2 linked regions of the Coraliomargarita algicola genome follow. The protein of the gene in region 1 binds, or shares a complex with, the protein of each later gene. Links are inferred from orthologs where the notes say so. Each region holds a gene or a part of one and is shown in the gene's direction. Other genes may lie near its edges. The genes, in order: SH580_RS10620 and pnp.

Region 1 (7,123 bases):
CGTCTCGCTTCAGGGCCTTCCAGCTTTGCCAAGACTCTACGTATCATGGCTGGCCACGAGCTGGCCAGTGAGGGCTTTGCCAAGGGCCAAGTGGGCTCCTCTGCCATGCCGCACAAGATGAACAGCCGCAGCTGTGAGCGTCTCAATGGCTTTGCTGTCATTCTGAAGGGCTACCTGACGATGGCGGGCGAGCTCGCCGGCGATCAGTGGAACGAGGGCGACGTCTCTTGCTCCGTAGTGCGTCGTGTCTTCTTGCCAGACAGCTTCTTTGCCATCGATGGGCTGATCGATACTTTCCTCACGATCTTAAATCAAATGGAGGTCTACCCAGCCGTGATCGATCAGGAAAACCAGCGCTACGGTCCATTCCTCGCGACCACCACAGTGCTGATGGAAGCGGTCAAAGCCGGAGCCGGGCGCGAAGAAGCGCACGAAGCGATCAAAGAGCATGCCGTGCAGACCGTGCGCGATCTACGTTCGGGGCTGATCTCGGCCAACGATCTGGTCGAGCGACTTGCAGGCGATGCTCGCTTGGGGCTCAGCTTGGAGCAACTCAGCGAAATGATGGGGCGCGCCCAAGCCATGACGGGGCTGGCCTCCGCTCAAGTGGACAAATTCTGCGCCACTGTTCGTGAGGAATCTCAGAATTTCCCAGCCGCCGCCGACTATACTCCGGGCGCAATTCTTTAAGGATTGCTTTCGAAAAAGGCCGTCATACACACAGTCACACTCTCTCTTTAAACACCCAATACGCATATGTCAGAACAACTCGAAGGAAACTGTCTTGTCGCCCAATCCGGCGGCCCTACATCTGTAATCAACGCCAGCCTCTCCGGTGTCGTTGCCGAAGCGCTCAATCACGAGTGCATCGAAGAAATCTACGGCGGCCTGAACGGCGTGCTCGGTATTCTTAATGAACAACTCATCGATCTCGCAGCCGAGTCGCAGCAAAATATCCGTGGCCTTCGCTACACTCCAGGCGCCGCTCTGGGCACTTGTCGCTACAAGCTGAAGCGCCAGGCCGATTTCGACCGCGTGCTTGAAGTTTTCGAAGCCCACAATATCCGCTACTTCTTCTACGCCGGCGGCAATGATTCTCAAGACACTGCCGATAAGATTTCCAAGCTCGCTCAAGAGCGTGGCTATGCCTTGCGCGTCATCGGCATTCCAAAGACGATTGACAATGATCTGGTCACTACCGACCACACACCTGGTTACGGTTCTGTGATCAAATACATTGCGACCACCGTTAAGGAAATCGCCGCCGACAACGCAGCCATGGGCCAACACGATTTGGTGCAAATCATCGAAGTGATGGGCCGTAGCGCAGGTTGGATCGCAGCTGGTGCCGCATTGGCCAAGCGCCGTGACGAGCCAAACGCTGCACCGCACCTGATCTATTTGCCAGAAGTCGCATTCTCTCCGGAGAAATTCATCTCTGACGTGCAACACGTTCTTCAGAAGGAGAAATATTGTGTCGTCGTCGTGGGGGAAGGTCTCGTCGATGCCGATGGTAACTACGTTTCCACCGACAGCGCGGGCGCCGATGATTTTGGTCACTCTCAACTCGGTGGTGCCGGTGAATACCTACGCGCCCTTGCAGAAGAGTCGCTGCAGGTTAAAGCGCGCTCCGTCAAGCTCGGCATGGCGCAACGCGCGGCCGTTCATTGCTCCTCGCAGGCTGACAATGATGAAGCTTACCTCGCTGGCCAAGCCGCTGTCGAAGCCGCTGTCGATGGACAGACTGACAAGATGATCACTCTAGTGCGTGGCGAAGGTGATAGCTACACATGCGAGACCGGTCTCGCCGATCTCTCTGAGATTGCCAATGGCGTGAAAAAGCTCCCTGAGAGCTGGATCAACGAAGACGGCGTCAGCATGAACTACAACTTCTACAAATATGCACTTCCTCTCATCCAAGGCGAAGTCAAGGTGCCCTACGAGAACGGCGTGCCCGCACTTGTTCAGCTCAAGATGGAGAAGGTCGACCGCAAGCTCGCGGCTCACATCTTCGAATAAAAGTGTAGCCTCAATTCTCTGAATTGGGGTCAAACCGAAACGATTTTCAAGCCCCGTCGCGATAAACGTGACGGGGCTTTTTTTGTTCAAATGCAAGTTCCAAACTCTGTTACAGGTCATACCAAAGTAGCCTCGGTTCCGTTGTGCTGGGGTTCGGTCGCCTACTAGACGCAACGGGGGCTAAAGCACCCCGCCACTTGCTTGCGAATGCATTGAAAAGTAGCCGAGCGCTTTAGCACCCCGCCACTTGCTTGCGAATGCATTGAAAAGTAGCCGAGCGCTTTAGCACCCGACCGCGTTTAGATGAGTTCTAAGCACGTATCGTATATTACTCGTTTAAAAGCAGCAGTTGGGAGAAGTCCATGTGATGGAAGTTGTAAGAGGTATTCGCATTTACTAACTGGAATATCATGTTGTAATAACGTTTTTTCTTTTCAAGGCCACTACTTCTAGGGTAAAAGCTAGGGTATGTTGCCTAGATTTCCCCTTTTGCATCGGGTCCCAGTCGTTGGGGTTCTTTCTTTTTTGATCGTTTCTCAGTCGATCGCGGACGTTTTTCCAGACCAGGATGAAGATGGCTTTATTGATGCGATTGAGTTGCGTTATGCGGGGACCTGGTCGGTCACGAACCCAGAGCTGACACCAGATCACGGCACGCCGTTGATGATTGGCACCGTTTCTACTTGGGGCGATTTTCAACGCTTTCCCGAAACGGATCAGGCGGTGGCCCTCGATGCCAGCGGTTACACTGGCTCCGAGTTTGTGCTCGTGTTAAAAGGGGACGGGCGTGTGCTGGATTGGTCGGCACAGGCGAATTCGATTCAAGAACGTTTATATGGTAGCAGTGATTGGGCCGGCACCCATCCTCGTGAATGGCGGGGCATTGTCGCTATCGAGGCGGCACCTTTCGGTGTCTTTGGTATCGATGCAGAAGGTAATATTCACTACTGCGCGGAGCCCTGGGCCGTCAGTGCGGTGCAAGGCCTCAGTGATGTGCTACAGATTGAGACTTCATACGATAGCTTAATCGCGCTGACTGTGGGCGGGAATATCGCGACTGCGGTCGATGGTTGGAGTGATCCACTAAAAGCAAAGGTCCCTGTCCTCAGTGAAGACACCGAGTTTGACGGAATTGCCGTCCGCGTTGCTGCCGGTAAGGATGTCTTTGCAGTGGTGAGTCGATATGGGAATTTCAAGCTATGGGGCACGACGGCGGCGATGGCAGCGATGGACACTTCAGCGTTTGCATCCATGCCTATTCTCGATTTTGAGCTGAGTGCGGTCGATCACTCAGGCCTCGCGATTCGAGCGTCGTCAGGTTTGTCTATTCTTTTTGGGGCCGACAAATCGGGTGGGATTGATCCTTTTGTTTCTCAAGCTGTCAAAACGCCCAACTCGACGGGCGATTTTTCAACTCTGTCCGATCATCGCTTGGAAACTTCAGCCAGTTTAAATGATGACGAAATTCACGCTTCGACTAATTGGGAATATGTGGATATCGCTTCAACTGACTCTGCGCTCTTTGGTATTACGCGCGACGGCACGCCATTGGAGTGGGCAGTCGCCGAGGAACTTGGGGTGCATTCTCCAGTCTATCTGAATGACGGTGATTGGAACAGCCTCAACGGTTTAAGCTTGTTGAATTCCCCAGTCATGTCGCTTGCGGGTCTAGAGCGGGCCAATAACCTGCAGAGTCTCTTCATTGAGCAAAGCTACATCGAAGACCTTAGCCCTTTGATTGATCTCGACGATCTAGAGTATCTGCGAGTTAGTGACTCACCGATACTCGATTTATCCGCGCTCGATCAGCTCCCTTTGCGGCAACTTGAACTGGCGGGATTGCCGAGTGCCTCTGAACTCGATAGCGCTAAAGGTTTTGAGCGACTACGAGCAGTCGCTCGACTCGAGCAGCGTTTCGGGGCAAATGTTGGCGCCTCATTGAATGCGAACTTTGGCTGGCATCATCAATTTGATCCTCAACTTGCCGCTTGGATCGGTTCAGCTCTCGAAAGCCTCGGCAGTGTGTCTACGCTTGATACTAGCCTTTCTGCTGCTGTCGGACTCGAACTTAGCGATTTACGCGGACTCTCCTTGTTTGACCAGTTAGAGGTCTTGCGGATTCCTGATCAAAACGTGGTCGACCTTTCCGAGTTGGCAGACCTGCCTCAGCTTTGGGAAGTCGATCTGAGTAATAATCCCGTCGTCGATCTTTCCCCGCTCTTGAGCCTGCGCTCGTTACATGAAGTGGACATCACCGATACGGGCGCTGCGGAGCTTTTAGCAAATGCAAGCGCGGAGATGCCTGCTGCCATCGAGTTGCGTGCCGTGGTGGCCGAATTAGAGCGTCGAGGTGTGGACGTGACCAACGATAGCTGGACTGCGCGTAACGATTGGCATTTACACTTTGCCGAAGACACTGCGGCAGCCATTCGTGACTATTTGAATCTCACTGATGTCGAGCTCACCTTTGCGCAGCTTGAACAGGTGAAGGAATTCAATGTGGATGCTCGTTTCGACGAGGAGTTTTTTATCACCGATCTCTCCGGCCTCCAATACGCATGGCAGCTTGAGGAGGTGAAACTCATTGAACAAGGCGTCACAGACATAGCTCCGCTTAAATATCTACCTAATCTGTATCGCTTATCCGTCATTCATTATGATATGTCCGAAACGGAACGTCGATTGAGTGATTTGTCGCCGCTCGCAGGGCACCCCGCACTGGAGGAAATTTTCCTGATGGGGACAAACGTCCTTGACGTTAGTCCACTTTACAATCTGCCCTTTTTGCAATACTTGGAGCTGAACAGCACCTTCGCCGACGAGTTGTACTCTTATGGTGATGAGGAGAACCCTGTCGCGATCGCGATTCGTGAAGAGGTGGCCTTACTTGAAGCATCTGGTGTGCAAGTTATCTTTGATGGTGAAAGTCGTAACGACTGGTGGCGCATCTTCGAGCCTGCGCTCGCTCTAGCTTGGCGCGATGCGTATGGGTGGGGGGATTATCTTGTCTTAAGCGATCTAGAGAGTGCGACCAATCTCTCATTTTCACAAGCAGGTATTCGTGATCTCAGCGGGATGGAGCTCGCGTATCAGGTAGTGATTCTTGATTTGGAGGACAACGTGATTACCGACCTCAAACCATTGGCTGGCGCGACGAAGCTCAGCACGCTTTCTTTGAACGACAATCCGGTCGCGGATCTTTCGCCTGTGCTCTCGCTACAGTCACTTGGCGTCTTGGATATCGACGGCACCTTTGCTGCAGAATTGTATCAAGCAGGGCAGAGGACTTTCTTACATTATGATTCGGTTGCCAGAAAGTTGTACCGTCAACTGTCCGCTTGGGATCAAGCTGGAGGTGGCTTAAACTCTGGGGGCGATAATCGAGATGACTGGTGGTGTCTCTTCGCACCAGAGCTGGCCGACGTTTTAGTCGAGGCTGCGAGAGGCGGCGATGGCGACTATACTTTGAGTTTGAGTGATCTAGACTCTGTTCGAACGCTCAGCGCGACACGTGACGACCTCAGGCCGATCGCTAGGCTGACGGGGATCCAATACCTGCTGGAACTTGAAGAAGTGAATTTGCCCGATCAGGCCATCAGCGATCTCGCTCCTTTTTCAGAAGTGCCTACATTGACTAAGCTTGATTTGAGCAACTCTAAACTTAATCAATGGCCGATCAATCGTGTCTCGGACCTCTCGCCGCTCGCGGGTAGTTTATTACTGAATAACTTGAACATCGAGAATACGGACGTCTTAGATTTGGACCCTTTACTCGATTTGCCTTCCTTATCTTCGCTACTTATCGATGGCACCTTTGCCGCAGACCTGATCATGCGGGGGGCTTCTGAAAGTCCTCGCGCTATACGAGCTAAAGAAATCGCGCAGCAATTTTCTCTAGCACCGACTTCTAGTGAACGCGAAGATTGGTGGCGCGTCTTTGATCCTGCTTTGGGCAGTGCGCTGGCGGCTGAAGTCGGCTGGGGGAGGGGGCGCTTTCTTTGGATGCTATCGAGGGACTGACAGGTTTGTCCGCGGCAGAGCAAGGCATCGTCTCACTGCGAAATGTCGACTTGGCCTATCGTTTCGATAATTTAAATTTAAGCTCCAACCCCTTGGGAGATTTGTCGCCATTAGCTGGTTTGCTGCAACTGCAGGAGTTAAACCTGGCTTATTGCAGTCTGTTTCGGGGCAGCCTATTCGATGCCGAGCCGTTGGCCTCCATTCGCAGCTTACAAGACGTAGACCTCAGTCACAATTACCTGCTGGATATTGAGCCACTGCTGGCCTTGCCTCTCTTGCAAGACGTTAACCTTTCGAGCACCTATGCCTCCGATGATTCCGAGAACCCCGCTTACTGGATTTATAAAGTCCTAAGGGCTCGTGAGGTCGATGTGACACTGGGGGAATCTCCTCTTGAGAACTACAGCTTTCTCTTTGATCCCGGCTTAGCGCAGGCGATTCGTGAGCAAGTGGGTAATGGTGTGGGGTGGAGTCAATTGCAGCAAAATCTGACTGACTTAGATGCTTCGGCGCGTGGTATTCAAAGCCTACGAGGCTTGGAATTGTGCACCAACTTGGAGTCCTTATCTCTTGGTGATAATCTGATTGCTGATCTGAGCCCATTGAGTGAGCTAACAAAGCTGACCTACTTAGACCTCGGTGTGGATGTGGGTGCATACCCAGAGGGGAATCCATTTAAGGATCTCAGTCCCTTGGCCAATTTGTGGTCTTTAGAATCTCTCAACCTGCAAGGCTGTGGAGCCACCGATTTCTCGGTGCTAGGCTCTCTGCCTTCACTTGTTTCGGTTAATGTGAGAGATACGCTTTTACAGTCCGGTGATTCGATTGTTGCGAGACTGGAGGCTTCTGGAGTTGGACTTACGATTGGTGGGGATGTGCAGTTCTCGCGAATATTGGCACCTTCTCTTTACGCCGCATTGGAGGCAGAAGATCTTCTCAGTTTAGATATCAGTGTGATGCAACTAGAGGATCACGGCATTAGCAGTCTCGATGGAATCGGGATTTTTCAGAATCTAGAGCAATTAAACGTGGGGGGCAATCGTATCACTGACTTAAGCCCTTTAGCAGGCTTGCCATTGCTACA
Region 2 (16,455 bases), 750 kb from region 1 along the record:
CAACACGCTCGACACTATCGACTACCAGTGGATCGAGGACACTTCATCGACCTATAGTTACGGACATTCGGAATATAAGGTGACCGCCTCGGTCGAAAACCCGATTGATCTCGATTTCCGCACGCTTGGTGAAGAAACCCTTGAGATCATCTGGCAGGGCCAATAAAGATGACATGGGAGGAGTTGCCAGTGGTGATTAATCACTAAACTGACACTTCAGCCATGAAGAATACAAAATCACTCACTCCCATATCAGACAAACAGACTGAGACGAAAGCCGAAGTCCTCAAGCTTGGAATCGACATTCACAAGCGAGAATATGTGGTTGTCCATCAACTGGACAACCAATCGCCGAAGTCTCCACAGAAGTTCAGCCCAGACGCGTTCCTTACGTGGATTGCAGGGCAGCGCGATCGAGCCATACGGATCGTTACCTGCTACGAAGCTGGTTGCTTTGGATACGTTTTGCATCGGCAGCTAGAATCAATGGGGATCGAGAACTTCGTAGTGCGTCCGCGAAACTGGGACGACTATGGATCCAAGGTCAAAACTGACGCTCGTGATGCACGAGAACTCTGCAGCCACTTAGATCGCTTTCTAGCAGGCAATGAACGAGCATTGAGCGTTGTCCGAGTGCCCACCGAAGAACAAGAACGCTCTCGCAGTCTGAGCCGCCAACGCGACACCTTATCGAAGGAACTCAAGCGGCTACAAAACGTAGGTATTAGTAATGCGCGCTACTATGGATACGAGTTGCAGATGAGCTGGTGGAAGTCATGTAACTTTAAGAAACTACTTGAAGAGTTGCCAGACTACTTGATTGCGATCCTTCAACCATTCCAGGCAGTGCTAGCGGCAATCGATAAACAGTTCCGTGAAACCACTGCACGTGAAGAGCGCTCCGCAAATCGGAAACTCCCTGTGGGCTTAGGCGCACTGACTGCATCCATTTTAGATAATGAGTTTCGTGATTACACACGTTTCAAGAATCGTCGAGAAGTTGCCAGTTATACCGGCTTATGTCCAGGCGAAGCCTCTAGCGGCGGCACTCGCAAGCAAGGTAGTATCAATAAGCACGGAAACCCACGCATACGTCACAATCTAGTAGAAGCTGTTTGGCGCTTCCTACAGTTCCAACCAGACTACGAACCGATCAAGTATTGGAAGCAACGAATGTGCAATGAACCCTTTGGTAAGGCGAAGAAGAAAATGACCGTAGCGATTGCTCGACGCTTTGCCGTGGACTGGTGGCGAATCAATACGGGGCAAATTGAACCTGAAGCAGTTGGCTTGAGAGTGGCCTATCCTACTGCTTACTCAACACGGGCATTACGTGAAGGACGAGTTGCTAAGGTGAACGCGAAAACGATGTAACGAATAAATTTACCGAATTTGGAACGGAGGCCTGCGCGTTTTGACCCCTGGATTTTTGAAGATCCGACTTAAAGGTTGCGCGGCCTTTGTTCCTCCTGCCGATTGAATAGATCAACTTGCACCGCCGAGAACGGTGAGTGCGGATAGCAGGTTATGCACGGCAGTTTGCCGACTGCATCCAGCAGAGGAAACGTTTCAAATTACAATCATCAATACTGATAACTTACACATCATGATTTAGCCAAATCTAAACCGCTTGACAATATCTCCCATAGCAGGGGTCATTCCGTATTTTTCGATATTTATAATTGCCCAGATCACCTTCTTTCTCCATAAGCTTACCAATCATGCCACGCAGTCTACGGATCGAACGCGAGAACGGAGTTTATCACGTGATCAATCGTGGGAACTACCAACAGGATTTGTTCATCAATGAGGGGGCGCACCGGTCTTTCGAAAAGTGCTTGTTTGAGGCATGCAAAAAGTGCGGCTGGATACTGGAGGGGTTTTGCGTGATGACCAATCACTTCCATCTGGTGATCCGCACTCCCAAAGGGAACCTCGTCTATGGGATGAAATGGCTGCAATCGACCTTTGCGAATCGTTACCACAAGTTCAGGCAAGTACATGGCAAACTGTTCCAGGGGCGCTACAAGAGTCTCATTGTTGAAGAGGATACTTACCTCGGGGCGCTGTTGCACTACGTCGCATTGAACCCTGTCAGGGCGGGCATCTGCGATGTGGAGGGGCTACACAACTACCGCTGGTCGAGCTATTGGTATCTGCGAAACCCGGCTTCAAGACCCGAATTCCTGGATCCAACGGGTGCACTCAGAGCGGCTGGCAATCTATCGGATACAGCGCAAGGACATCGCAGCTACCAGGCCTACCTCCTATGGCTAAGCGAGGATCAGACGGCGCGTAAGGATATGGCTTTTGACAAAATGTGCCGGGGTTGGGCACTGGGGACCAAAGAGTTCAAACGGGAACTTCTCCAGAGCGAAGGGCTTTTGAAAGACGGAACGTCTGAGCGCTTGCGCATGGAGGGCAAAGACTTGGCCGAGGCCAATGAGTTAATCTGGGAGGATACACTACAAAGAGGCATGCAGGCGGTGAGCAGAACGGATGTAGATATTGCCAACGATCGGAAATCCGCGGCCTGGAAAGTATGGATCGCCGCTGAACTCAAGCGCCACACCAGCGCGCCCAGCACTTGGATTGCGCACAAGCTAAACATGGGCTCTCCTCAACTCGTGGGTGTCTATGCGAAACGCTTGGAGCGAGAGATCGAGCAGAAACCGAACCCGGAATACCAAGATTTTATATCGAAATATACGGAATGACCCGTTTTTCACGGAATGACCCGTTTTTAAACCCCAACCCGAAGTCTTCAACTCCATCTTCTCGTCCATGTGATGGGCCGTCGTCACCCTGACCACCGTCGGCTACGGCGATGTCTATCCAATCACCGCCGGCGGACGCATCTTTACAACCCTCATCCTCATCGTAGGCCTCGGCGTCGTCGCCGTGCCCACCGGCTTGTTTGCTTCGACTTTGAGCAAACTGAAGGAAGAGTCACGCACCTAGAAGTTTCGCGGATGCCTCGACTGCAGACTTAACCGTAGAGACGGCTCCTACTTTTGAAACGTATAATAACTCATTGAGCCCGGACAGGCTCTTTAGGTGAACGGAATCATATTCAGCGATCGGTAACTCTTTATTATCTTTGAAGCGCCGATCTGGTCCGCCCTTCTTATTCACATACCTCCAAGTTCGATCAACAACTTGAGAATCACGAGGCACACCTTCGTCTTCAATAAAACGAACAGGTGAACGCTCGATAATTAAGTTGGAAAAGGACAAACCACCGACACCCGAATTATCAAATATTAGAATCTTATCCGGAAAGAAATAGATCTGCTGTGTCCCAACCGAAAAATTAGGCGTCGGCACGTTGGTTTTCACGAATTTGGGGTTTGTAAATGACACGGAAACCAATTTCCGAGTCACCAAACGACTAGCTCCAGCGTGATACTTTGAATCATGAACATTCCCAGCAGAAGGTATATGCCAAATCTTCTTACATCTCTTGAATTGTTCGAAGCTGTCATAGAGCGACTTAAAGACTCCCTCAGAAACTTCATCCATCTCATAGAAGACAACTGTAGTCTTCCGATTACGATCAAGAATCACGAAGAAGATTAGTATTGGAATTGCGACGATGAGGGTCAGGGCAAATAGCCCCCCTGTGCTTTCATTTAACAAGGAGACAAATCCCAATATTCCAAGTGCCACTGCAACTAGAGGCGTATATCTTGTTTTCTTACGTTTAAGCGTCAGTTCTTCGACTAGATCGCTGGATGAAGAATCAACAATCTGACCAACATCGCCACTGTCGATTTCATCCATGACAATATCGCCAGGTAAACTAGGCTGGACCTGCTCGTGAGAATCAACTGCTTGCTGCTTCGACCCTGAAGTTCCATTGCGGCCAGCGGGTAAAGTCTTCCGGTAGTAAACGCCACCTCGCCCCATATGGACGTAGTTGCCTCTCGGTCCAGAACCAACTCGAAATCCCTTGATCCCAGCAGATACACCTACGCCCGACTTCGACAAATTAAATCGGACGGGGCCAAAACGAAGACTCTTTCTTAAGTAAAAGCCCACAATAAAACCCTCAAGCTATCGAAACGATTGTATCTTTAAACTCTTTGATGATTCCACCTGCACCCGGGAGGACTAGATCAGCGCATTTTAATATCGAATCCAAAGTCGCATCAATAGCAGTAACGAGTTTCTTAAACCACTCTCTTAGACCAAACCAATTTCTAACTACCTTCTTAAATGACTTTGAATCTAGTTCGTCGGAAGCAAAGTCCGGAAGAAAAGATGTCAACTCACGGTCTAATTGCGCGATTACACTAAACTTAAATCGCAGTGGAGACCCGATTAAACCATGTCTATTCAAGGGCAATGGATCCAGATCCATAATAACTGAATCGATCTCTAGACCCGGCCCTTCTACTATGAAGTTCTGATAGGTGTTATAGGCTTGTTCTCTCAAGCCCTGATAGTCCATCCATAGCCACCAAAATCTGTCATCCTTAACTACATCACCAAGGAATCGGCGCGTTTGCTCTACAAAAAGCAATAGTTCTTTCGCACCAGGATTTTCAATTTTTTCTAGCTCATCAAACCACATAACCGTTATTTTGATTGTATCGATAGATAATACAAGGAAAAGGAAGGACAACACTTGAAATAGAAAGCTATAAAGGGTCCGGGAACTCAAAAGGGTCAGTCCAATTTTTCATGTTTTAGTAGGCTCTTCCATTCTGGGACCCAAAAGCTGACATGGGGAATTTCGTATTTCTTTGAATTAAAGGCCTAAAAAGCGGCCAAACGTAGGATCTAAAAATCTCCCCGTAAAAACAGTTATCGCTTCGAGCTGAAATTCAAAGCCCAGGCGCCACTGCCCAAACCCAGAAAAACCGTCATCGCTTCGATTTCGATTTCCAATGCAGGGCGAAATTTCAATGGGCTTGCGGGTTCACTGACGTATCCGATCTCTATCTAGAGCCGCTCATCGATCACCTTGGCATTTGCCCAAGCGATTACCTGTTCCTGCCAGTGCAATGGCATGGCATAGTAGCCCCGCTCACGTTTGGATGCGGGGACGTAAGCCTCAAAGCGGTAGCTCCAGCCCCACAGCTGCTCAAAGCGTTGACGGTTCCGAACGAGCGGATCAAAGGTTCACTTCATAGCGGGTGCTGCGTCCGCCTCCGATCGAGGTGAGCACTCCCTGTTGCAAGAGCTCCTGCAGGTCGCGGGTCGCGGTTGGTTTCGAGACACCCGTGAGTCGCTGATACTTACTTGCGTTGACGCCACCTTCGAAACCAGCTGGTCCTGCATCCAGCATCCGCCGAACGACTTTAAGTTGACGCTCCGAAAGTGCTTCGCGGTATCGGTCAAAGAATCGGGCCTTCTTCAGCACAAAGTCGATGCGCGCCTGCGATTCGTCTAAGGCTCGCAACAGCAGATCGACAAAGTAACGTAGCCAGTCGGTCACCTCGTTGCTACGTTGTGCGCGTTGCAATGCCGTATAATAACTCGTTTTGTCGGCTTCAATTGCCTGAGAAAGACTCATTAACAACGGACGCCCCGCTCCCTGAAACAAGGCCTTTTCTGCCACTGCGCGCCCGACCCGACCATTGCCATCCTCGAAAGGATGGATCGACTCAAAATAAAGGTGAGCCAGCCCTGCGCGTATCGGTGCATGACGAATCTGATCGCGACTCGTATTAAACCATTCCACAAAGCCTTTGATTTCAGCGGGCACTAAGTCTGAAGGGGGCGCTTCGTAGAGCACTCTCGGCTCCCCTAAGGTCAATTCAACGACCTGCATCGGCTCCACATGCGAGCGCCACTGGCCGATCGCCATATTGTTTGCGCCCTGCATTAATACACGGTGCCAATCCAGTAAAACGGAGCCTGAGAGATCCGCAGCCCAGTCGGAGCGCACTGCCAGCATCAATTCTGCCGCACCTGCCGAAGCTCGATCACGCACAGGCTGATGCGGGTAATTGAGCCCCAAGCCATTACGAATCGAAGACGCCACATCGGGGCGACTTAGGACGGCTCCCTCAATCTCAGAAGTCTTTAGAGCCTCCACAATCATCAGATCCGCGATGGCATTGTTTTGCTCGCTTTCGGGCAAAGCCTGGACAGAGCCACTTACGAGGCCCGCACGATCCACAAAATCGAGCAAAGACGCTTCCAACTCGCCCAATTCGTAGCGAAATTCCGGCCAGTCTGGCAGTTGCCAATGATACTCCATGAGCTGAATATGGCACTTATTCGGCTCATGTAAACTACAATAATGAGCCGAATATACACACTAATCGGCTCATTAGAACCAAGCCGATAGGCACAAGCGATGAATTTCCTGAACACCATGCCAACCAAAACACCGATGCGCCGCGAGACGCGGCTGCGCTACCTGAAATTCAGAGCCCAGACGCCACTTTGCAAACCCAGGAAATTCGTCATCGCTTCGATTTCGGCTTCCAATGCACGGCGAAATTTCAATGAGCTTGTCGGTTCACTGACGTATCCGATCTCTACCTGAAGCCGCTCATCGACCACCTTGGCATTTGCCCAACCGATTACCTTTTCCCTCCAAAGCAATGGCATGGCATAGTAGCCCCGTTCACGTTTGGATGCGGGGACGTAAGCCTCAAAGCGGTAGCTCCAGCCCCACAGCTGCTCGAAGCGTTGACGGTTCCGAACGAGCGGATCAAAGGGAGCGAGAATCCGCACCCTGTCGGGGACTGCATCCGACTGCCAATGGTCGGGCTGCAAAAGATACCTGAGCCCGTCCACCTCGACCTCGGCGAGCTGCCCCGAGGCGACCAGTTGATCGACGATCCCTTCCCTCTCTTTACGCTTGGGCACGAGGTGCGTGAGGCTTTTAAGTTCCGAGAGTAAAAAGGACTTCGTCGTTGGGCCAAAGACCTGAGCCGTCGTCATGGCTAAGCGCGCATAGCGAGCCTCCGGATTCGCTTCTTTTGGGCGCGAGTGCTCAGCCGCTGCGTAAATCCTGACGCCTTTCTGGCGGCGACTGATTCGCAAATGCCCCTCGTCGTGCAAGTCCTCCAAAACGCGCTTGGTCGCTTGCGATTGACCGCCCCAATAATTGGTCACCGAACGCGACCCGAAACTTTCAGCTAGTGCCCGAGGGTGAACCTCTCCGTGCTTTTTAACGAAGGCCAGCACTTGGCGCTCCAGCGCTTTCAACTTCCCGACTGGTGGCTTGGTGTGGAGATCCTGCCAAACCTTTGGCTGCATAAACCCATAGGCAAAGAGATAGCCCTCTTCGGCATCTAACTGAGGATACGTTTCTTCCAAGTCACCGGAGACATACGCATCCACTCGATGGCGGAGCATCAAATCTTGCGCCCGCGCAGGCGACCGGATCGGATCCGCCTGCACAAAACGCAATCCGCGAAGGCCCGCGGCCAAATCTGAATACTGCGGAAAGGATCCGGCGACGACTCGACGCCGGAACGCCTGTAGCTGAATTTTGAGAGGGCTCATTTTTGGAAGCGGGTGTTGTCGATGGTGTGGTAAATCATAAGCCAATCTAACCTAAAAGGTTAAGTTAAGCCACTAATGAACATTAACGGGAAAGAAAACTAAAGGCCAAGCTGCCGCACTTTGTCAGCACGAAATCAATCGCTCCCCTTTTCCATGAATGCGTCAGGCGATAGCCCCATCCAAGGAAAATCGCGACCAGCATGAATGCCTCGACGATGAATGCGAGGGCGAGCTAGAGCACTCAACACTGGCGCAGGGCATCACACGCGCACGCCCACCGGAAATGCTAAAACAATCACCCCACTTTTTTCCTTGCACCGAGCCTCCGAACTTACATCTTCCTGCCCTTCAGCGTTAGAGCGCGCTCTGCGAAGAGCCCGTTCCTCGACTTCTCTCTCCTCCGCACGGACGGGAGAGTTCAACGGTTCAAACGGCTCAGTGGCGGTTTGAACGGTTTCGACAACTCGAAGCCCGCAAGTCGTGATCACAAAAATCAAAATACTATGTCAAAATCAGCACCCGTCGGGGATACAACAATCGATAAAGCAGCGATCATCAAAGAGTTCGGTCTTAAAGAAGGCGACACCGGTTCATCCGAGGTCCAAATCGCGCTGCTCACAGCACGTGTGAAGCACCTAACCGAGCACCTTCGCGAAAACCGCAAAGATTACCACTCACGCCGTGGCCTAATCGCCATGACAGCTCGCCGCCGTAAGCTACTCGACTACCTCAAGCGCACCGAGTTCAACCGCTACACCGCGATCCTCGAAAAGCTGGGTCTTCGCCGATAGCCAATCACTTTTCCAATGCCGGACTTCCTCGATGGAGGTCCGGCATTTTACTTTAGATCCCCAGTCCCCAAGCCATCACCGGCAAAGCCCGCTAAAATCCCTGTTCTTTCACTCCACTGCCCTTTTTGTTCTTAATCATAATCTTAATCGTAATCCTCCAGTAGTCGGGTTGGCTTCGCCGCCCGACAATCAAGCAGGGCGGCAAAGCCAACCCTGCTACGAAAAAAGAGGATTACGATTAGGAGTAAGATTAAGAGCTGAAGGTCACATACCTCACCAAAATCATAATTCAATATTGGACGTTCAGTGTTCGGCATTGAACGTTCCCAGCCTCCCATAAATTTTCATCCGAGCGACTCAACCGATTTGAGCCGCGAGCGACATAGTAAGGTCCGATCCCAGAACAGTCGTTTTGAATGCATAAAGCAAAATACAAGACAAAGATATGAAACAAAAACATAACGTAAAAGTTGAAGGACTCGATATCGAGTTCGCAACAGGTACCCTCGCAGGCCTCGCAAGTGGCGCTGTCACCATCCGCTCCGGCGAAACAGAGCTCTTCGTTTCGACTACCGCAGCCTCCGCACTCCGCCCCGGACAAGACTTTTTCCCCCTAACTGTGGACTACCGCGAGAAGTTCTCCGCCGGTGGTAAATTCCCAGGTGGCTACTTCAAACGTGAAGGCAAGCCTTCTGAAAAAGAAATCCTGACATCGCGCCTCTGCGACCGTCCCCTTCGTCCGCTCTTCCCTAAGGGCTTCATGAACGAAGTTCAAGTCATCGGCCTGCTGCTCTCCACCGACCAACTCAACGAGCCGGATGTGCTCATGGTCAACGCCGCATCTGCTGCCACTCTGATCTCCGACATCCCCTGGAATGGCCCTGTCGGCTGTGTGCGCGTCGGTCAAATCGACGGTGAGTTTGTCACCAACCCGAACCACGATGAGATGCTCGACTCCGACCTCGACCTCATCTACGTCGGCTCCGAAACCGAAATGTTGATGATCGAAGGTTCTGCTGAGTTCATCTCCGACGAGCGTTTCTACGAAGCTCTTGAATACGGCCAAAAGGCCATCCAGCCCATCATCGCCGCTCAACGTGAGCTCGCGAAGCTAGCCGGCAAGGAAAAGAAGGAATTCCCACTCATCATCACTCCTAAGGAAGTGACTGACTTCTGCGAAGAACACGCAGCAGACAAGGTAAAGGAAGCCCTCGGCCACGACAGCTACACCGAGCGCAAGCTTGCGATCGAAGCCATCGCCAAGGAAACCACTGCGGCTCTCGAAGCCAAGCTTGGCGCTGAAAACGTAAAGGGCGACGACGTCGCTCGCGCTTTCGACGAAATCCAAGAAAAGCTCTACCGTCAAAACATCCTCGACACAGGCAAGCGCGTCGATGGTCGTGGCGCGAAGGATCTTCGCACCATCTCTTGTGACACTGGCGTGCTCCCTCGCGTGCACGGCTCCGCCATCTTCAACCGCGGTGAAACACAAGCCCTCGTCATCTCGACACTCGGCACCAGCCGTGACACACAAGACATCGACGGTCTTACAGGCGGCGCCACTAGCAAGTCTTTCATCCTGCACTACAACTTCCCTCCGTTCTCCACGGGTGAAGCGGGTCGCTTCGGATTCACCGGTCGCCGCGAAATCGGTCACGGTGCCCTTGCAGAGCGTTCACTCCTGCCGATCCTTCCTCCTGAAGACGAGTTCCCATACGCCATCCGCGTAGTGTCTGAAGTGATGAGCTCCAACGGCTCCACTTCGATGGCTTCCATCTGTGGCGGTTGCTTGTCTCTCATGGATGCTGGTGTGCCGATCACCGCACCTTGTGCTGGTATCTCCACTGGTCTCGTGACTGAAAAGGACGAAAACGGTAAGATCACCAAGAGCGTCATCCTGACCGACATCCTCGGTGCAGAAGACCACTTCGGTGACATGGACTTCAAGATCGCTGGTACTCCAGACGGTATCACAGGCTTCCAACTCGACCTCAAGATCAGCGGCCTGCCCTTCGACATCACACTCGAAGCGATCAAGCAAAACCGCGACGCTCGTATGAAGATCCTCGCGATCATGTCCGAGCACATGCCTGAGTCCCGCAAGGATCTACGTGAGCACGCACCACGCATCCACACCATCAAGATCTCTCCCGAGAAGATCGGTGCTCTCATCGGCCCCGGTGGTAAAAACATCCGCCGCATCACTGAAGTTTCCGGCGCCCAAGTCGACATCAACGACGAAGGCCAAGTGCTCATCTTCGCAACCGACAAAGAATCCATGGACCGCGCGATCATGGAAGTCGATGCCTGCACTGCAGAAATCGAAGTCGGCAAGACCTACCGTGGCATCGTTCGCGGCGTAAAGGACTTCGGCGCATTCGTCGAATGCCTACCTGGTAAAGAAGGCCTGGTGCACATCTCCGAGCTGGCTGACTTCCGCGTCAAAAAGACCGAAGACATCTGCAAGCTGGGCGACGAAATGGTCGTCAAGTGCATCGGCGTTGAAAAGGGCAAGGTTCGCCTCTCCCGCAAGGCTGCACTCGAAGAAGCTAAGGAAGCTGCCGAAGGCGAAGCTGAAGAAGCCACTGAAGCAGAAGCTCCAGCCGCTGAAGACACAAAAGCAGCGGAATAGCGGATCAGCGGTCTCCACCGCTCACACGATTCATTCTACTCAAAGCGGTCGCCGAAAGGCGGCCGCTTTTTATTTTGTAGCAGAGGTAGAAAGAGAACGACTTGGGAATTGGCCTTTAACAAAAATTCACTTTGTTTAACCGGATGACACACGTTTCTTCATCTGAAGGTCTCAACATACAAGGTTTCGATGCCTCACACACTGCGGTTTACAAGGTGGTTGATGGCCACTCGCTTAAGTTGCATGTCTTTCTGCCGCCAGATCATGCGTCCACAGATCAACGCACCGCGATTCTTTTCTTCTTTGGAGGCGGTTGGATGATAGGAAACCCCAGCCAGTTTTTTCCACACTGCGCCTACTTGGCATCGCGTGGCATGGTTGCCGTTTCCGCCGAATACCGCGTGCAGAAACAGCACGGAACCAGTCCGCAGGAGTGCGTCAAAGATGGTAAATCGGCGATGCGCTGGCTACGTGCCCATGCGGCAGAATGGGGCATCGATCCGGATAAAATCCTCGCTGGAGGCGGCTCTGCGGGGGGCCATGTGGCCGCCGCGACGGCGACGCTTGAAGATTTCAACGAAAGCGAGGATGACTGCTCGATCAGTTGCAAGCCCGCAGCCTTGGTGCTCTTTAACCCCGTATTTAATAACGGCCCCGAGAGCTATGGCTATGATCGAGTCAAAGATTACTGGCAGTCCTTCTCGCCGGCCCACAACCTGAGCACAGAGCCCCCCCCCACGCTCGTATTGTTCGGCACTCAGGATGTTCATGTTCCGGTCACGATGGCAGAGGATTACAAGCAGCAAATGGAAGCCCTCGGCCGACGCTGCGACCTGCATTTCTACGAAGGGCAGCCGCATGGATTTTTCAACTACACCGAAGCGCAGATGCCCTATTATAGAGCAACCGTGCGAGTGATGGACCGATTCTTAGCTTCCTTAAACTATCTGGACGGCGAACCAACCATCGAAGACTGAGCGGGGCCCTGCAAGAATGGATCCGATACAAGTGCAAGGGATGCTAGAATACTGGGACTACTTAGGCACCTTTGTCTTCTGCGTCTCGGGGGCCATCGCAGGACGACAACACCAAATGGACTGGTTCGGCATGTTCATCGTCGCACTCGTGACTGGCACGGGAGGCGGCTTATTACGAAGTATCATGTTGGGCGACTTGCCTCCCGCATTTCTAACCAACCCCGCCTATTTTATACTAGCCGTCAGCGCGGTCATGGTGGCCTTACATGGCACCAATAGTTGGCAAAAAATCACTCGTATCGTCTCCATAATAGATGCATTAGGGCTCGGCATCTTTCTCGTCACTGGCATGCGAATTGCCCAAAGTTATGGGCTCGCAGGGTGGGCCGCCATCGCGATCGGTGTGGTGAGTGCCACCTTTGGTGGCCTCTTGCGCGACGTGCTTCGTAACGAAGTACCACTGGTGCTGCGCAAAGAAATCTATGCCACCGCCTGTATCATCGGCGGGCTCGCCCTGCTCGGCTTCGACTATGCAAACTTCAATGAGACCGTCTCACTCCTACTCACCAGCCTCATTGTAGTCGTCATTCGCCTCGTCGCCATTCACTATGCGATCAATCTCCCGCGCTAGAAGCCACGCGGATTGCGGCCATTGCCACGCACACGCTGCTGCTTAACAGGGGGCGGATTCTCCAAATAGAGACTGTACCATTCATCCCCCAATCCTGCATTAGAGAAACTCTTTACACGATCATTGGACAGGTGTTCCCAATTCCGGGCAAAGGTATCGACGCCCGTGGACTCTTTGGCCTTCAACAGCACCCGGCGTGCCTCATCGGGCTCGCCAACCTTAACGTAGATCCACGACATTAAGCCATACAACAAAGCACCGCGGTCCCCCCGAAACCACATAATATGGCGCTTGAAGACCTTTTTCGCCCCCTCCAGATCATTCTTCTTATAACAACGCGCCATCCTCATGGCCACCGACATAGGTTCCATCATCAGCGGGCCCCTTAAAAAACCGCAGGTGGCGAGGATCTCATCAACCTTGTCGAACTCCTTGAGCTGGTAGTGAAACTGCAGGCGCATGGTCGCAATCTGACGCCCCGTGAGCAAAGACCACTTCCGGAAGGGCTCAAGCCCCTTGGTGAGCTCCAAGCCCTGCTTAAACATGGCCTGTTGATCCATTTCGAGCTGACGTTGTATCTGCTTAACATTGCCGCCCGGCTTGTTTTGGAACTGCTGCACCTTCCGCTGCATACGCCTCTGAGCGGTTTCCATGCTCTCCTGAAGCGCAGCTTGAGCCTTGGACATTCTTTTCCGGACCAGGAATCCGATCAGGAAAAACGTGCCAGCAAATCCGGCGATACTAAAGAAGACCGTCGTCCCCGTACGATATTGCAAAGCGTTCGAGGCACTAGCCAATGCGATAGCGACCAGCGCTGAAATGAGAAGTGAAAGCATACTTTGAGACTATTTGTTGAATAAATTTAATCGGTATTTTGATTTTTCGACAGATATGACATGAGCAACAGAAAGGCGTCAAAGGCCAATTTAAACTGCCGCTCCCTTTCAAAAAGTTCATCTCGCCCCCTCGGGCCAATCACGGAGCGCGGATCGTTCCAACTGACTGACACGGATGCCTTTGAAATCCGCGACCGCGACATCCGTATTATTTTTTTTTTGCAAGGTCGATTGAGGGCCAGTGTCACGATTGGTAACACGAGTGCTTTTAGCGATTTAAGAGAAGCATCTAGCGAAATCACACCAAACTGGGAACAAAAAACAATATCCCGTAAACTCACAAAGCAAAAATCCTCACCAAATTTTACTTTGCAAGAGTTCACACAAACAGCTTTTATCTATGAATTACCACTCAAAGATCGTCTCCTGATTCACATGTCCGTCTCCCAACCAGAACTACAGGCTCGCCAACACATTGACGGGCAGCTCTCCGCTGCTGGCTGGGTGGTCCAAGATATAAAGTCCATCAACCTTGCGGCTCAATGTGGCGTCGCCGTTCGCGAGTTCCCAACGGCCACTGGCCCAGCCGACTACATGCTCTTCGCAGATGGCAAAGCGATCGGTATCGTCGAAGCTAAAAAGGAAGGCGTCACACTCAGTGCAGTCCACATGCAAGCAGCCGAATATGGCACCGCCGCAACCAGGCACATTCAGCGCTGGGCCGACCCGCTACCGTTCATCTACGAGACCACTGGCCTCGAGACGCTGTTCACCGACGAGCGTGAACCCGACGCCCGTGCGCGCAAAGTATTCGCCTTTCATCGCCCTGAAGAGCTACTGGCCCGCGTGCGCCAGCCCGACACACTGCGCGATCGGCTCAAGACCTTCCCCACTCTCATCACCGCGCCACTGCGGGACTGCCAGATCGATGCCATTTCCAAGCTAGAAACCTCGCTAGCCGACAACCGCCCTCGTTCGCTCATTCAAATGGCAACCGGATCAGGCAAAACCTACACCGCAGCCACCACTTGCTATCGACTCATCAAGCACGCGGGAGCCAAGCGCATTCTCTTCCTAGTCGACCGTGGCAACCTTGGCCGCCAAACCGTCAACGAATTCCAGCAATTCACCACACCCGACGATGGCCGCAAATTCACCGAGCTCTACAATGTGCAGATGCTCGGCCCCGCTGGCATTGATCCCGTCGCCAAGGTCACCGTCTCCACTATTCAGCGCCTCTACTCACAGCTTGCTGGCAAAGAGATGGAAGAAGATCTCGACGAGCATTCCGGCTACGAGCTCGCCGCAACTCAGGCCGACGACAACAAGGAGCCTAAGGCGATCAGCTACAATCCACAGATCCCCATTGAAGAGTTCGATTTCGTGATCGTCGATGAGTGCCACCGCTCGATCTACAATCTTTGGAAGCAAGTCATCGAATATTTCGACGCCTTCTTGATCGGTCTCACCGCCACTCCTTCCAAACACAACCTCGGTTTCTTTAACCAAAACCTCGTCACTGAATACCCCCACGTGCAAGCCGTCGCCGATGGCGTCAACGTCGGTTACGACATCTACCGTATCAAGACCCAGATCACCGAGGGCGGCAGCACGCTCGAATCTGGTTTCGACTACAAGAAGCGCGACCGTCTCACCCGCACCGAGCGCTGGAAGCTGCAAGACGAGGCCGAAGACTACACGGGAAAAGACCTTGACCGCAGCGTCATCGCACCTGACCAGATACGCACCGTCATTCGCACCTTTCGCAACAAACTCTTTACCGACCTCTTCCCCAGCCGCCCCGCACGTGCCAAGGCGCTCGGCTATCCCGAGCCATGGGTGCCCAAGACACTCATTTTCGCCAAAGACGACAACCACGCCGAAGAGATTGTGCACCTCGTCCGCGAGGAATTTGGCAAGGGCAACGACTTCTGCCAGAAGATCACCTACCGCGCGGGTGCCAAGCCCGAGGATTTAATCAAAGCCTTCCGCACCGCGCCCGAGTTTCGCATCGCCGTCACCGTCGACATGATCGCCACCGGCACCGACATCAAGCCACTGGAGTGCCTCATCTTTATGCGCGACGTTCGCAGCCAGCTCTACTTTGAGCAAATGAAAGGTCGTGGCACCCGCACCATCGACCCCACCGACTTTCAGAGCGTCACACCCGACGGCGGCAACAAGACACACTTCGTCCTCGTCGATGCCGTTGGCGTGACCGAATCCGACAAGACCGACTCCCGCCCACTCGAGCGCAAGCCCACCGTCGCCTTTGACAAGCTCTTGCTCGGCATCGCCATGGGCGACCGTGATCCCGACACCCTCGCCAGCGCAGCCAATCGATTGGCACGCCTCGATTGCAATCTCACCGAGAGCGACCGCCAAACTGTCCGCGAACTCAGCGGCGGGCTCAGCGTCAAACAAATCGCCGCCAGCCTGCTCCGCGCCACCGATCCCGACGTCATCGCCGACCACGCCGCAGGCCATACTGATGCCTCTGCCGACGAAGTCACTCCCGAGGCACTACAACTCGCGACCGACACCTTGGCCGACGAAGCTGCCAAGCCCATTGCCGCCAATCCCGCACTGCGCGAATTCTTAGAGCAAAAGCGCCGCGATACCGAGGTCACTATTGATCATACCTCTTCCGACACCGTCCTCTTCGCCGGTTACGATACCGAAAAAGCCGAAGGTCTAATCGATAGCTGGAAACAATTCATCGAGGACACCAAAGACGAACTCACCGCCTTACAGTTCATCTACAACCTGCCGCACAAAGACCGGCACCTCAACTACAGCCATATCAAGCAACTCGCGGCCGCCGTCACCAAGCCTCCGTATAACATCGCCCCTGAGGAAGTCTGGCGCGCCTACGAAAACCTCGAAGGCCGCAAGCCCAGTGAAGCGCCCCTGCGCACCTTAACCAATCTCATCACCCTCGTCCGTCACAGCATACAGCCCGAAAGCATCCCCCTCGTCCCTTATGCCGAGATCGTCGATCAACGCTTTGCCGCCTGGCTCGACGAGCAGAACTCCAGCGCATCGCAAGACACCGAACCAGCGCGCAATGCCGATGGATCGATCACTGCCGCCGAGCCACGCCCGAGCGCCTTCGGCA

Evidence for each region.
Region 2: SH580_RS10620 (region 1) and pnp share a complex: the UniProt entries of both Bacillus subtilis proteins name them as parts of the possible RNA degradosome complex. The link is inferred for Coraliomargarita algicola from one-to-one orthologs.

What each region holds. Positions count from the first base shown.
Region 1 is NZ_CP138858.1:2,640,582-2,647,704, reverse strand. The notes cover bases 1-2,887. They hold SH580_RS10620 (6-phosphofructokinase), read left to right. Parts: upstream 1-756; coding sequence 757-2,019; downstream 2,020-2,887. Other genes in these bases: SH580_RS10615 (leucine-rich repeat domain-containing protein), read left to right, coding at 2,545-2,887; purB (adenylosuccinate lyase), read left to right, coding at 1-690. In the rest of the region: more of SH580_RS10615, read left to right, coding at 2,888-6,039; SH580_RS10610 (leucine-rich repeat domain-containing protein), read left to right, coding at 6,018-7,123. UniProt on the Bacillus subtilis protein: Catalyzes the phosphorylation of D-fructose 6-phosphate to fructose 1,6-bisphosphate by ATP, the first committing step of glycolysis.
Region 2 is NZ_CP138858.1:1,888,775-1,905,229, forward strand. The notes cover bases 8,340-11,299. They hold pnp (polyribonucleotide nucleotidyltransferase), read left to right. Parts: upstream 8,340-8,706; coding sequence 8,707-10,893; downstream 10,894-11,299. Other genes in these bases: SH580_RS07330 (alpha/beta hydrolase), read left to right, coding at 11,037-11,299. Outside these bases: SH580_RS07285 (hypothetical protein), read left to right, coding at 1-166; SH580_RS07290 (IS110 family RNA-guided transposase), read left to right, coding at 223-1,374; SH580_RS07295 (transposase), read left to right, coding at 1,722-2,717; SH580_RS07300 (DUF4236 domain-containing protein), read right to left, coding at 2,950-4,041; SH580_RS07305 (hypothetical protein), read right to left, coding at 4,052-4,630; SH580_RS22005 (hypothetical protein), read right to left, coding at 4,948-5,085; SH580_RS07310 (Fic family protein), read right to left, coding at 5,120-6,211; SH580_RS07315 (DNA glycosylase AlkZ-like family protein), read right to left, coding at 6,370-7,470; rpsO (30S ribosomal protein S15), read left to right, coding at 7,974-8,261; more of SH580_RS07330, read left to right, coding at 11,300-11,870; SH580_RS07335 (trimeric intracellular cation channel family protein), read left to right, coding at 11,887-12,501; SH580_RS07340 (hypothetical protein), read right to left, coding at 12,498-13,337; SH580_RS07345 (type I restriction endonuclease subunit R), read left to right, coding at 13,773-16,455. UniProt on the Bacillus subtilis protein: Involved in mRNA degradation. Catalyzes the phosphorolysis of single-stranded polyribonucleotides processively in the 3'- to 5'-direction. Necessary for competence development in Bacillus subtilis.